2 linked regions of the uncultured Dysgonomonas sp. genome follow. The protein of the gene in region 2 binds, or shares a complex with, the protein of the main gene of each other region. Links are inferred from orthologs where the notes say so. Each region holds a gene or a part of one and is shown on either strand. Other genes may lie near its edges.

Region 1 (7,009 bases), 1.3 Mb from region 2 along the record:
TTTTCAAATACTGATTCACATAATTCAGAATCCGGTAGTCAATAATCCTCTGGCGCCTTTTATCCCGCATTTCTGATATTTATTATAAGCGGCAGCAGCACTTTCCCGCACAGCAGCATTCGTCCCTCCTGCGATGTATGTAGCGATTGCATCATGTAATGTGTATGCTTCGGGGCTCATCAGATGGGTAGACCAAAGCAATGGATTGGCTTTAGCTGAACGCAGATACGGTGTAAAATACCGCTTACTATAGCAAGCAAGGATTATCGCATCACGCGTTTTACCATCTACAGTGCTATAAGTATTTGCCAACGAAAAATCCATTAACCCGTTATGCCCTATATAAGCGAGTAGTTTAGCATTCCCATTGAGTCCGACAACCGTTTTCCCGATCATTACAGTATCCTTCTTACTCCCTGAACATGAGCTGAGGAAATCTTCTGTACAGTTCTTTATGTATTGTCCGTCATAAGCATCGGCGATAAGGTAGTAATCTTTCGTTTTATGTTTGAAGACAATACGTTCGAGACGGATATCGTCAGCCTTTAGCCGCCTCACCTCCTTCCAGTCAGAACTTTTTCTGAAATAAGTACGAATGCCATATCCGCATCCCCAGTACAGATTCGAATTCGGATCTTGCCCGTTACCTATTCCTTTCGGTACTTTCACTATGCCCTGATATTTATTATCGCACAAAGCCACCATCACATGAATAGTCTGTGGTTCCTGAGCAAAAAGAGGAAATAATAAAACAAAAGCAAAACAGGTAAGATGTAGTTTTTTCAACATGGTATAAAGGTTTTGGCTATTATTAATATCGTTTTTCTATAATTTCGTGATAACCGTTCCATTTGCATTCATCCACATTAATTTCGCCTGGCACCAAACGCCTTACTGTCTTAAGTTTTTTCTTTCCCAGATAAACGCCTATAGTCTGATAAAAAGGGACTGGAAATCCTCCTTGTCTTCCAGGCATCCAAGAAGGCATCTTGTGTAGTAGACGCACAACCTCGTTGTCGCAATCATGCGAAAGAGATGTTATTATTTTTATATTTCGTGGATCAATTTTGCCATCTTTTAATACAACAAACCTTGCAATAACAAAACCCTGCACTTCCCCTTTGGTTACTGTACGGGGATACCGGATATTCTTATTAAAGAATGCCTCCATCACACTATCTCCGCCTACAAATTGAGGGAGTATTTCTGTACTTATAAAGATTGGTGGTTCCGTGAATTCCTCAATATTTATTTCGTTTAATTGCTTTGAATCCAAAAGTAACCGATTCTCTATGAGTGTATCATTTTTCACGTAAAATGGTCTGACTTCTTTATTCTGTTGGGAATATATGCACAAATAAAAAGACAAAAATAGAGGAAAAGTGAAATACATTCTCATACTCAATCGTGTTTTTCATTCTGATATTAAATAGAGTATGAAAATACTGAAATTCCATAAATAAATTTCCCTATTCGAACAGATAGCGTTGTATAAGATCCATAAATATTTTTTTATCCGAACTATGTTTGCGCATCTTATTCCAAAAATTCTGCGGATATATCATTTTACTCCCTTTGGTGTCTTCATAAACCATCTCATCAAAAATATTTTTAGACAGTGACGCCCGTTCATTCTTGTTGTTGCTGAATTGAAGATGTCCGAAAATATCAACTTTATATTCTTCTTTGTAGTCCGTCAATCCATGGCACATATCCATCAGCCAGAAAAAGGTCTCTTCTTCATCACCTCTGAAATCACGCTGAATATCTTCCCAAAACTCCATGGAATACTTTATTTCATTATTATTATCATCCGTAAAAATCCAGGCATCGAAAATATCTTTTTTCAGATATGCCTTCCTTCTATTATTCTCTTCATATTGAAGATAACCAAATATATCACGGCCTATTTTTACTTTTCTCCGGTTCGTTTCAACAATCATGTTATAGAAGATATCTTTTCCTATTTTCGTTTTGTTCCCTTTGTTGTCTTCGATCACTTTATCGCCAAAGACATCCTCTTCGATAGTTGTTTTATTTCCTTTATTATCTTCAATGATAGTATTTCCGAATACATCCTTTTTGATAGTTTTCTTATACCCCTTATTATCTTCTATTACTTTATCACCGAAAATATTCTCTCGTATGGTCGTTTTATTTCCTTTATTGTCTTCAATGATAGTATTCCCGAAAATATCCTCTTTTACTCTTTTCTTATTCCCTTTGTTATCTTCGATTACAGTATTCCCATGAATATCTTCTTTGATCGTTTCTTTATTTCCCTTGTTATCTTCTATCACAGTATTTCCAAAAATATCCTTTTTGATAGTCTTCTTATTGCCCTTATTATCTTCTATCACAGTATTTCCGAAAATATCTTTCTTTATTGTTGTTTTACTTCCGTCTTCATCTTCGATAATGGTATTACCGAAAATATCTTTGCTAACCTTTTCTTTCTTTCCTCCCTGGGCATATATATTTACAGGCAATAATATCAGGCACGAAATGATAATTATATAAAAGCGTTTCATAGGCATTATTTTTTAGATTATGAATAGCTGTTTTTCAGCCCCGTTTATATTATATGAATATAATAAAATTAAAAGGTTTAATGATACTTTATAAAAATTTACTTTTTATCATCAATTTCCATTAATGCCTCCATCCGTTGCAGCAAAGTCGGATGTGAATAATAGAAAAATACATATAGCGGATCAGGATTCAGATTGCTCAGTGACTTTACCGATAGCTTCTTCAATCCGCTTATCAATGAATCTGCCAAGCCAAAACCGGCAGCATAGGCGTCTGCCTGATATTCATTCTTACGGCTGTGCATACTCGAAAACAGACCTATAATCATCGAAACCGGAGTAAATAGAACAGAGAAAGCAATCAGACCCAAATGAAAGGAAGCCTCTTTCCCTCCCAATGCCAAAGCAATGGCTTCATTATCGAGGAACCATGATAACAGGAAAAGAATAATTCCTGTATATAAGATGGATATGCACATACCCTGCAATGTGTGCCTCTTTTTATAATGACCTATTTCGTGTGCCAGTACAGCGACTATTTCACTCGTACTAAGATCATTAATCAATGTATCGAACAATACGATACGTTTCTTAACTCCAAAGCCGGTAAAATAAGCGTTTGCTTTACTGGAACGTTTAGATGCATCCATTACGTATATATTCTTTATCGAAAAACCTGCTTCCCGGGAAAAGGCCTCGATTGCATCCCGGAGTTCGCCATCTTCCAACGGAGTCTGCTTATTGAATAAAGGCACTATAATATTGGAATAGAACAAGGTCATAAATAAAGAAAATACGGTTACTGCCCCCCAGGCGTACAACCATGCATATGTACCCAGAGTTTCATAAAACCATACCAGAAGAGCCAGTATAATGCCCCCTAGAACAGTTGTGAGCAGTAAACCTTTCAACTGGTCGAACCAGAAAATAGCTTTAGTCGATTTATTGAATCCGAAGCGTTCTTCAATCACAAAGGTAGCATAATAGCTGAATGGCAAAGTGATAATATCGTTCACAATATATACTATACCAAAGAAAACCAGAGTAAGAATGACTTCATTATTTATAAATTGTCTCAGCAACTCGTTGAGCCAGCCAAAAATACCCAAAGACAGGACCAGTAACATTACGATAAAAGAGAAAAGGCTTGTATACAAGCCAAAGCGGCTGTTTATCTTTTGATAGGCTTGCTGTCTGGCATATTCGTCTTTATCGTAAATCCCTTCCAGTAATGGAGGAATTTCGGGGCTCATCCGCTTACGGTTACGATACGCCAAGTATTGCGTCCAGACAAAATCGAGGACAACTACAAGTAGGATAATGCTTAAGTATAGAGACATAGATACGTTTTTTCTACAAAGATAAGATTTATAATTATGAGTGATAATTTACAATTATCAATAAAAGATATAAAGTCTAAGAATTATCAACGTCAATTTATTTGTCATAACAAACAATGTAAATATATTTGTCATAACAAATAAATTACAAGATCATGAAATCTACTGATTTAATAAATAAACTGCAATATGCATTTGGTGAGAATATAGAATTACCTATAGCTTTCTGGTATTCAGACATAGCCGAACCTGTGCCACAAAGAGTAAATGGGTGCTATTTTAAAGCACTTGATATTGTACGTAAAGGCGCACCAATATGTTTGGATAGAGAAACAATCGGTTGTATGGGTGGCAAGTTTTACACCGGATTCTCTGAATTTCCGGAAGAACGGATTCCGTCTTTCGTCTCACTAAAAGAAAGATACAAGAAGACTCCGGAGATGGTCAAAGAGTTTGTAGAAAATATTGGCTTCTCTCCTACAGGCAAAGCATACCTTCATTTTTCACGAATAGATAATCTGGATATATTAGACGATATCGAAGGTATTATATTCTTCGCCACGCCTGATGTATTAACAGGATTGATTTCATGGACTTTATTCGACACCAATGAACCAGATGCGGTATCTGCTCCATTTGGTTCCGGATGCAGCTCCACTATTTCACAGGTAGTTGCCGAAAATCAAAGAAACGGCAAACGGTCATTTCTCGGACTGTTCGACCCATCGGTACGTCCTCATGTAGAAGCAAATATATTAAGTTTTGCAATACCAATGTCCCGCCTGAAAGAGATGTACAATACATTTGAAGAATCCTGCCTTGTAGATACCCATGCATGGGGCAAAGTTAAAGCGCGAATCAATGATGGAATATAATTTCGAAAACAGTATCAATCACCAGATAGCATCTGTTGCCGCCCAACTCCGGCGACTGGCATTCAGACTTATCAGTGAAAAAGGATTAGATATCACCCCTGAGCAATGGGTAATCTTATACTATCTATGGCTCGATGATGGCCTGTCTCTTAGTGAACTTACAAAGAAATCAAAGAAAGATTTTGCTAATACAACACGCATTATAGACAAATTATGCACCGCTAAATATGTGGTCAAGCAAAAAAGCATAACTGACAGCCGTAGCTATAACATATTTCTATTGCCTCGCGCCGAGAGCATCAGACAAGAAGTAATTACCTGCTGGACAGAAGCTACGGCAATATTCACCAACGGATTATCGGAAGATGAAATAAATATCTTTCTTAAGTTGTTGGCAAAAGTGGAGAACAATCTATCAGATGCGGAGAAAATGTAGTTATTACATTACCACTCTCGAAAACGGCGCTGCCTCCATCGGACAAAATTCTTTGTCTTCATATTTGAAATAGCCTGTCATAGCTATCATGGCTGCATTATCCGTCGTATAGCCAAACGGAGGTATATGTATTTTCCAACCGAAACGCTTTGCATGATCTTCAAATGCAGCACGAAGTCCCGAGTTCGCCGACACACCACCGGCTACGGCAACCTCTTTAATTCCCAGATCTTTGGCCGCTTTACGTAATTGCTCCATCAATACATCGATAATCGTTTTTTGAAGGGAAGCACAAAGGTCAGCTTTATTCTTATCTATAAAGTCAGGATCCTTTCTCAATTCATCGCGGAGCAAATACAGGAAAGAAGTTTTCAGACCACTGAAACTATAATCATAACCCGATATGTGAGGTTTGTTGAATTTAAATTTATCTGCATCACCCTCTTTAGCCAAGCGGTCAACAACAGGCCCTCCGGGATATCCCAGCCCCATCACCTTGGCGCATTTGTCGAAAGCTTCACCAGCTGCGTCATCTATTGTTTGGCCTATGATCTCCATTTCCTTGTACGATCTGACAAGGATAATCTGTGAATTACCACCCGACACCAACAGGCACAGGAAAGGATACTGAGGCTGATTGTTATCATCTTTATCCTCCTTAATAAAATGAGCCAACACATGAGCGTGCAGATGATTTACATCTATCATCGGAATATTCAACGCGGAAGATAGTCCTTTAGCAAAAGAAGTACCTACCAGCAAGGATCCCATCAGACCGGGACCGCGCGTGAAAGCTATCGCCGTCAGTTCGTTCTTGTTTACCCCCGCTTTTTTCAATGCCTGGTCTACAACCGGTATTATATTCTGCTGATGTGCGCGTGATGCCAGTTCGGGAACTACACCTCCGTAGTTCTCATGCACTTTCTGGCTGGAAATTATATTAGATAGAAGTAAACCGTCCCTGATAACTGCTGCCGCAGTATCATCACAAGACGACTCTATGCCTAGTATGGTTATCATTCAAATATTGTATTTTATATATTATAAATCCAAAGACTTATAACATCGTTTCCATTATATTGTTTGGAATGCCCGGGATAAATTGTAAAATTCGTTTTTCACCTGATTCGCCCCAATTGCACCACCCGACAATCCTGTCGTATCTTTCGATACAGTCACTTTCACTTCACCATTGTTATAATCCTCTATACGCACTCTGAATTTAAAGTATTTACAGAATGCCCCGAACAACAAACGCATCATCCGGCTTCCCTTTTCGAATAATCCCTGTCCCAGATGTTTATAGCCTAATGATAACATTAGCATTTCTACTTCGTTCTGCATCTGAACGACTGTTATACCCTTATAAATATATATCAGTTTATTATCCTTGTTTGGGATATCTTCTTTAAAATAAAGCATAATATTGTGCGTTTTTTAATTATATGGCTTGTAAAAGTGGTACAAAATTAAGAAATATAAATTACCTTCGCAAAGAAGAATTCATAAAAGGATACAAATGAGAAATAGAGTATATCTGCTGACTTTTATCATCCTGTCTTTCATTGGATGCTCAGGCACAACAAAGAAAAACAGCGGGTTATCGCAACAAGAAAAAATAACCATCTTACGTTTCGACAAAGATGTATACAATTATCTTCAGCAACCTGACGCCGTAAAAGAATCCGGATTGAAAGAGAAATATCCACTCCTGCTTCCTGCCTTCGGACGTATAGCCATAGACAATAGTGATCCTGCCACTTTCTTCCCTACCCTCAGAGATTACTTTTCCCATCCTGCACTGATGCAAATATACAAAGATGCATT
Region 2 (7,121 bases):
CATCTTGCGAAAGCAATTGCGCAAGCTCGGAGGGAACAGGTATAACTGGGGACAGATCAGTTAAATGCCGAAGCCGTTCCTTCATTATAGAGATACAACATCAAATCCGGAAGAATAGTTCTATTCAACAGTCTACGAAACAATGGAATAGTTTTTTATGATCTACAAGTTTGTTTGAAATCACAACAAAGCAATCCAGCACATTATTTGTTGGTTGTATCTTGCTGAAAAATTCCTGCTTCATAGTTTTCTTTCAGCCATTGATAAAAAAGGTTATGGAATTTTAAAGTTAATCGGTAAAACGTACCTCACTGCTACTTTTTTCCCTTTATTTTCGCCCGGAATCCAATGAGGCATCAGTCCTACTATCCGTTCTGCTTCTTTTGCCAGGACTAAGGAAGTAGAAGGACATTGTTCATTAAACCGGCAACGGACAACCCCGAATATATCAGAGATTTCTCCTGTTGGGGATATAATAAATTGTACCATTACCTTTCCTTCATCCTTATATTCTAATGCCTCATCAGGATATTGCATATTGTCGGTGATAAACTTTTGCATCTTACTCATTCCGTCAGGGAACTGTGGATTCTTTTCGGCAAAAGCAAAAACTTCACCCTGGTATTGTTCTTTTTGGGGTGGTGGCAAAGGATACAATTTTAGTTTGCCATCTTCCGAATGATAGACGCCACCAAGCAAATAAGTAGTGCGCACTATTTTTCCATTTAGTTTACCGGGACGCCATTTTGTCATTGTTTTTGCCACGCGCAACACTTCGGCATCCAGAGCCGGATAACTTCCGGCATAAAGACTAAAACTATTCAAAGAACCATCTTTTTCTACGATAAAATGCACAATAATACTATTATCGCTCCTGTTTAAGGTTGTTCCTGCCGGAAAACGCACATTGTCATTCATATATTGCCATACATCGCCTCCCGAATACTCCGGTAAAGTACCGTCTTCTCTGAAAATACGAACATCTTTTACTGGTTCTTCTTGCGAAACATCTGTCATCCTGCTTTCGCCCTCTATATGAACAGAATCCGACAATGTCTTGGCATTACCTGTTAAGTCTTGTTCTTCGTCGTGTATTCCGGGTTCGGATTTTTGCTGTTCTTTCGAAGTGTGACCACTGCACGCAGTAACTACCACAATCCACAAAAGAATGATTGTGTATTTGAAATTTACTTTTTTCATCATTTTAGTTATAATTCGTCAGACATTATCTATTTTCTCTCTTCAACAAATAAAGTTTTTATTAAATAAAACATAGCAGCGTTGCTGCCAGCCATTTAATCTACCATGACTTTTAAGTCGTGGATAATAGATAAAAAGGGATGCAACATTGAAAGTACTTATACTAAGTAATTAAAAAAGAGAGGCAGAAAGTACTGCTGTCTGCCTCTTTAGAATAGTAGTAATTAGTGATTAGCCTTTATTTATTTTTTATCACTTTTGTTCAGCTTATAAACGATAGGTAACGTGTAATATACATCCACAGCCTGCCCGTTCTGCTTACCGGGCGTCCACTTCGGCATGGAGCCAACCATACGGGCAGCCTCTTTGTCCATACTCGGGTCTATTCCACGAATAACTGAAACATCACTCACCTCACCTGTACTCTTCACTATGAAGCGGACTACCACACGTCCTTGAATTCCATTCTTTTGAGCATCTTCCGGATATTTCAGGTTATTACTGATATACTCATGCATAGCCGGTTCTCCTCCGGGAAAAGCAGGCATTTGTTCTACGGTTAAAAAAGGCTTCATTTTATCGTTTGGAGAACCCTCTTTCAAGGATGCAACTTCTACTTTCTTCTCTTGTGGTGCACCATAACCGACCGCAACAATTTCATTCGGATCGCCACCGGACTCCACCTTTTTAGTAGCACCCGCAAGCCTGAATACAATAGGTAATGTATAGTACACATCTACCGCTTTTCCACCTTGCTTGCCGGGTTCCCATTTAGGCATGGATTTCACAATACGGATCGCCTCATTATCCAATAAAGGATCAATGCCCCTTATTACTTCTATATTGGATATTTCGCCGGTGCTCTTCACCACATAGCGAACAGTCACTCTTCCCTGAATACCTTTAGTCTGAGCCTCTACTGGATATTTCAAACCTCCGGAAATAAAACGCTGTTGAGCATCTAATCCTCCGGGAAACGAAGGCATCTGCTCTACTGTCACATACACATCCCCTTTCTTTTGAGGCGCCTGATCACCATCCATCACTTCGGATATTTCATCTATCGAAAATTTATCTAAAGATGTAGTTGCCTGTACTGCGTTGCCCAAAAGCAATGTTGCGCATACCGGAACAACCAGCAGGTATTTTACAGATGTAAATACTGAGCTTTTCTTTTTATTCATCATCATAATGCGTTGTTTAAGTTGTGAAACGTTGAAATTATTAATAAGTGGTATACCGGTACTTCTATTTGAGACTTGTAATAATATATATTGATATTCTTTCGAATCGAATCCTGACTCCAGCACACCTTTATCTGCCAGATATTCCAGGTTCAGTTTTATTTCTTTCTTCAACAACCATGCAAACGGGTTCCACCAGAAACAAATACATAAGATTTCGGATAGCACCACATCGATAGAATGATACTGATCTACATGCACCTGTTCATGTGCAATTATCTCAGCCAGTTCGACCGGATTATGGGCATCAGAGTTGATAAAAATCCAGTTGAAGAAAGAAAATGGGGATGCCCGCCTATCTTTCATTTTTACAATGCGGTAAGTGGACAATTTTTCAGTCTCATTCGCAATTCTCAACTTAACCAAACTGAATAGTTGCACAAAAAATTTAATTGCACAAAAAAGCGATACGGCGGCAAGTATAGCTAAAACAACAACCCACATGCTCACAGCCGCCTCCGTCGAAGCCTCCGCATCAACTACGCTCCCGACTTCAATATCCGACAACCAGTATGTCGGAATCTGTACAGGAGTATCACCGGAAGCAGACAATTCGATCGTAACGGCAGGGAATAACAGAGAAAATAATAAGGCTGATAAGAAGTAAATTCTCCTCAGTTTCAGAAATGTGTCCCTCTTCAGACAAAGAACATACAGTCCGTAAAACAGTGCCAGAGCAACCGACACCTTGACAAGGTATATTAAAATTGTGTGATCCATGGTAGCGTAGTATTGATTATTAACCTTTGCCCTTTTCTATCATCTTCATTATTTCCTGTAATTCCTCTGGGGATATTTTTTCCTCCTTTACAAAGAAAGAGACAAGCTCTTTATATGAATTCTCAAAGTAACTTTTTACTACATTAGACATAAATGCCTTCTTATACTCATCTTCTTTGATTTTCGGAGTATACACCCACACATTGCCATATTTCTTTGAATTCAGATAACCTTTTTGCTCCAGATTACGAACGACGGAAGCCACTGTCGTATAGGGAGGCTTAGGTTCATCCATCTCATTTATGATATCTTTTACTACACACTCTTTAAGCTGCCAGATGTGCAGCATTATAGATTCTTCCTGATGAGTAAGCTTTTCCATATTTTACAAGTTTGGCGTAAAACTACTATTTTTTCGTAAATATACGGATTTTTTTTTATCATCAAAATATTTAATGACATTTTTTACATAATAAGTATAGAGAAAGAACTTATTTGGATGCCCTAAAATCAGCAGTTACTTACCCATATCGGCCAACACCTTATTCTTAGGAGTAGTAGCTACGAATTCTTTCAGATAGAAAGGTTCAAAATAAGCTACATCTTCAAAATCTCCGGCGACGTAGGCTTCCTCAGCCAGGCTAATCATATCCAATGCGCGTGGATAGACATTGTCTAAGAACAAAGCCGTTTCACTTTTCAATACAGCCTTACATTTTTCCGCCCCATTACCAAAGAAAACAATCCTACCCTTGTCCAGATAATCGGTAAAAGAATTTTCGTCAATAATATCGGCGCTAACAGGACGCACTTCCTGTAATTCTTTGTTTAATAATACATCGTACACTTCCATTCTGCGGGCATCTATCATCGGGCAAAGCAACGTGTAATCCTGCAAATCTTTCATTTTAGATACGCCGTTTGCCATTATTTTTAAAGAATTCAGGGCAATCAACGGGATATTCAGCCCAAAGCAAAGCCCTTTCGCCTCCGATACGCCAATACGAAGCCCTGTATATGAACCGGGGCCACAACTAACCGCCACGGCATCAGGTTGCAAATTTTGAGCGCGAAGCATATTCACTGCTTCATCTACAAATGTACCTAACAAAACGGCATGGGAAGGTCCCTTGGTTTCTTCCTTTTGAAAAATCACTTGTCCATCTCTGGACACCGCTACTGAACACACTTCCGTAGCTGTTTCTATATTTAATATGCAAGGCATAATCTTATATTTCAGTTAATTCAAAAACAAAATTACATAAATTCTGACAAAAGTATTTCATTCACAAAGAATCAGATGTACAATTTAATTCTTTTTTGTACATTTGGTATTTAGTATAACAACCGGGGTAATAACATTCTCAACCCGTTAATGTTTGCCCGACAATAGAAATTAATGAAATAAATCACATATGAGTAAGAACAAAGCTCCTCACAAAACTGATAAAAGAAAAACAAAAGCAGATATAGTAAACAGCATTGTAAACTTTTTCAATAGAAATTCATCAGAATCATTCAGCCCAAAGCAAATCACCGAAAAACTCGGGTTCAAAAAGCCTGCTGAAAAGCAGCTAGTGACGAATATTATCTACAACCTTCTCGAAGATGACTTCATTGTAGAGCCTGTACGTGGAAAATATAAATCCAATAATCGCGGAATTTTTCTTGAAGGCACATTCGAAAGAAGGAGTAACGGGAAGAACTTTTTCAAACCGGAAGACGAAAGCAACAATATCTTCATAGCCGAACGCAACTCTGCACATGCCATGAACGGCGACCGTGTGAAAATACAGATACTGGCTAAACGCAAAGGACGTGAAGCAGAAGGCGAAGTACTGGAGATACTGGAACGTAAGCAAATTACTTTCGTAGGTACACTGGATGTTCAGAAGCAATTCGCTTTTCTGGTAATGGACAGTAAAATACTGGCTAATGATATATTTATCCCAAAAGACAAACTGAATGGAGGTAAAGACGGGGACAAAGCACTGGTAGAAATAGTGGAATGGCCTCAGAAAGCAAAAAATCCGATAGGAAAAGTACTCGACATACTGGGACAGGCCGGGGAGAACAATACGGAAATGAATGCTATCTTAGCTGAATTTGGCCTGCCATACAAATATCCCGAAAAAATAGAAGCATTTGCGAATAAAATACCAGATGAAATCACTGAAGAAGAAATAGCCAAGCGTGAAGATTTCAGAAATACACTTACATTCACAATAGACCCGCGCGATGCGAAAGACTTCGATGACGCACTATCTATCAAACAGATAAAAAATGGCCGTTGGGAAGTCGGAGTACACATTGCCGATGTGACGCATTATGTACAGGAAGGCGATATTATAGACAAAGAAGGCGAAAGCCGGGCCACATCTATCTATCTGGTCGACAGAACCATCCCTATGCTCCCTGAAAGACTCAGCAACGGACTGTGCTCGCTTCGTCCGCATGAAGATAAATTATGCTATTCTGCTATATTCGAACTCGATGACGATGCAAATATTAAGAAAAGCAGAATTGCCCGCACAGTTATACATTCCGACAGGCGCTTCACTTATGAAGAAGCACAGGACATAATAGAGACCGGCGAAGGTGATTACAAAGAAGAGGTACTGAAACTGAACGACCTTGCTAAAAAGTTAAGAGGTAAACGTTTCGACAACGGAGCAATCGCATTCGACCGCCATGAAGTAAGATTCGAAATAGACGAAAAAGGAAAACCAATCAGCGTATATTTCAAATATGCCAAGGATTCGAATAAACTGATCGAAGAATTTATGCTTCTGGCAAACCGCACTGTTGCCGAATTTGTCGGAAATGTACCGAAAAATAAGAATGCAAAAACATTTGTCTATCGTATCCACGACCTGCCGAATGCGGAAAAGATGGAGAACCTTTCTGAATTTATCCGCCGTTTCGGATATAAAATAAAGGTGGATGGGTCGAAAACAAATGTATCCAAATCGATTAATCACCTGCTGGACGAGGTAAGCGGCAAGCCCGAAGAAAACCTGATCTCTACCATTGCCATCCGCGCCATGGCCAAAGCGATATACTCTACAGTAAACATCGGACATTACGGATTGGCATTTGAGTACTACACTCACTTTACCTCCCCTATCCGCCGTTATCCCGACATGATGGTTCACCGTTTGCTTACCCGCTATCTGGATGGAGGACGCAGTGTGAGCAAACAGCTTTACGAAAGCAAATGCGAACACAGTTCGGAAATGGAACAACTGGCAGCAAATGCCGAAAGAGCATCTATAAAATACAAACAGGTGGAATATATGTCCGACAAACTGGGACAGGTATTTGACGCTGTTATCTCAGGGATTACAGAATGGGGGCTATATGCCGAAATAAATGAGAATAAATGTGAGGGAATGATTCCTATCCGCGATCTGGACGATGATTTCTATGAATTCGACGAAAAGAATTATTGTTTGCGCGGACGCCGCAACAAACGCACTTACAGTCTGGGCGACCCTCTGAAAATAAAAGTAGCACGGGCAAATCTTGAACGTAAACAACTGGATTTTGCCCTAGTAGAAGAGTAAACTTATAAAACAGCACGCCATCTTGATGTTAAAACCGGCGTGCTGTTTTGCAGAAATACTTAAAACGACTATTTTCGTACTCTGCATACCGTTAACATTATTTCTAACAGATACATAAAAAATGACACAAAAACCTTCAGGAAGACTATTGTCTCTCGATGTACTCCGTGGCATCACAATTGCCGGAATGATAATGGTCAACAATTCCGGATCAGGAGAGTATACCTATGCCCCGCTAAGACACGTTGCCTGGGACGGGCTAACACCCACCGACCTCGTATTTCCGTTCTTCATGTTCATCATGGGAATATCCACCTATATTTCCTTGCGGAAATTTAATTTCGAGTTCAATACTCCGACTCTCTTAAAGATTCTTAAACGAACGATTGTC

Evidence for each region.
Region 1: the proteins of tsaB (region 2) and tsaD are in contact, whole or in part, in a solved structure (PDB 4WQ4), measured with the Escherichia coli proteins. The link is inferred for uncultured Dysgonomonas sp. from one-to-one orthologs.

What each region holds. Positions count from the first base shown.
Region 1 is NZ_LT599032.1:4,512,017-4,519,025, reverse strand. The notes cover bases 4,195-6,962. They hold tsaD (tRNA (adenosine(37)-N6)-threonylcarbamoyltransferase complex transferase subunit TsaD), read right to left. Parts: upstream 6,203-6,962; coding sequence 5,186-6,202; downstream 4,195-5,185. Other genes in these bases: QZL88_RS18570 (DUF2268 domain-containing putative Zn-dependent protease), read left to right, coding at 6,702-6,962; QZL88_RS18575 (hypothetical protein), read right to left, coding at 6,257-6,604; QZL88_RS18585 (MarR family winged helix-turn-helix transcriptional regulator), read left to right, coding at 4,733-5,182; QZL88_RS18590 (DUF169 domain-containing protein), read left to right, coding at 4,195-4,746. Outside these bases: QZL88_RS18610 (hypothetical protein), read right to left, coding at 25-789; QZL88_RS18605 (energy transducer TonB), read right to left, coding at 812-1,399; QZL88_RS18595 (M48 family metallopeptidase), read right to left, coding at 2,630-3,871; more of QZL88_RS18590, read left to right, coding at 4,027-4,194; more of QZL88_RS18570, read left to right, coding at 6,963-7,009.
Region 2 is NZ_LT599032.1:3,258,623-3,265,743, reverse strand. Bases 2,536-5,415 are described here. They hold tsaB (tRNA (adenosine(37)-N6)-threonylcarbamoyltransferase complex dimerization subunit type 1 TsaB), read right to left. Parts: upstream 4,390-5,415; coding sequence 3,682-4,389; downstream 2,536-3,681. Other genes in these bases: rnr (ribonuclease R), read left to right, coding at 4,580-5,415; QZL88_RS13725 (BlaI/MecI/CopY family transcriptional regulator), read right to left, coding at 3,184-3,546; QZL88_RS13730 (M56 family metallopeptidase), read right to left, coding at 2,536-3,164. In the rest of the region: ATP-dependent DNA helicase RecG, read left to right, coding at 1-64; QZL88_RS13735 (energy transducer TonB), read right to left, coding at 274-1,203; more of QZL88_RS13730, read right to left, coding at 1,443-2,535; more of rnr, read left to right, coding at 5,416-6,730; QZL88_RS13710 (heparan-alpha-glucosaminide N-acetyltransferase domain-containing protein), read left to right, coding at 6,852-7,121. UniProt on the Escherichia coli protein: Required for the formation of a threonylcarbamoyl group on adenosine at position 37 (t(6)A37) in tRNAs that read codons beginning with adenine.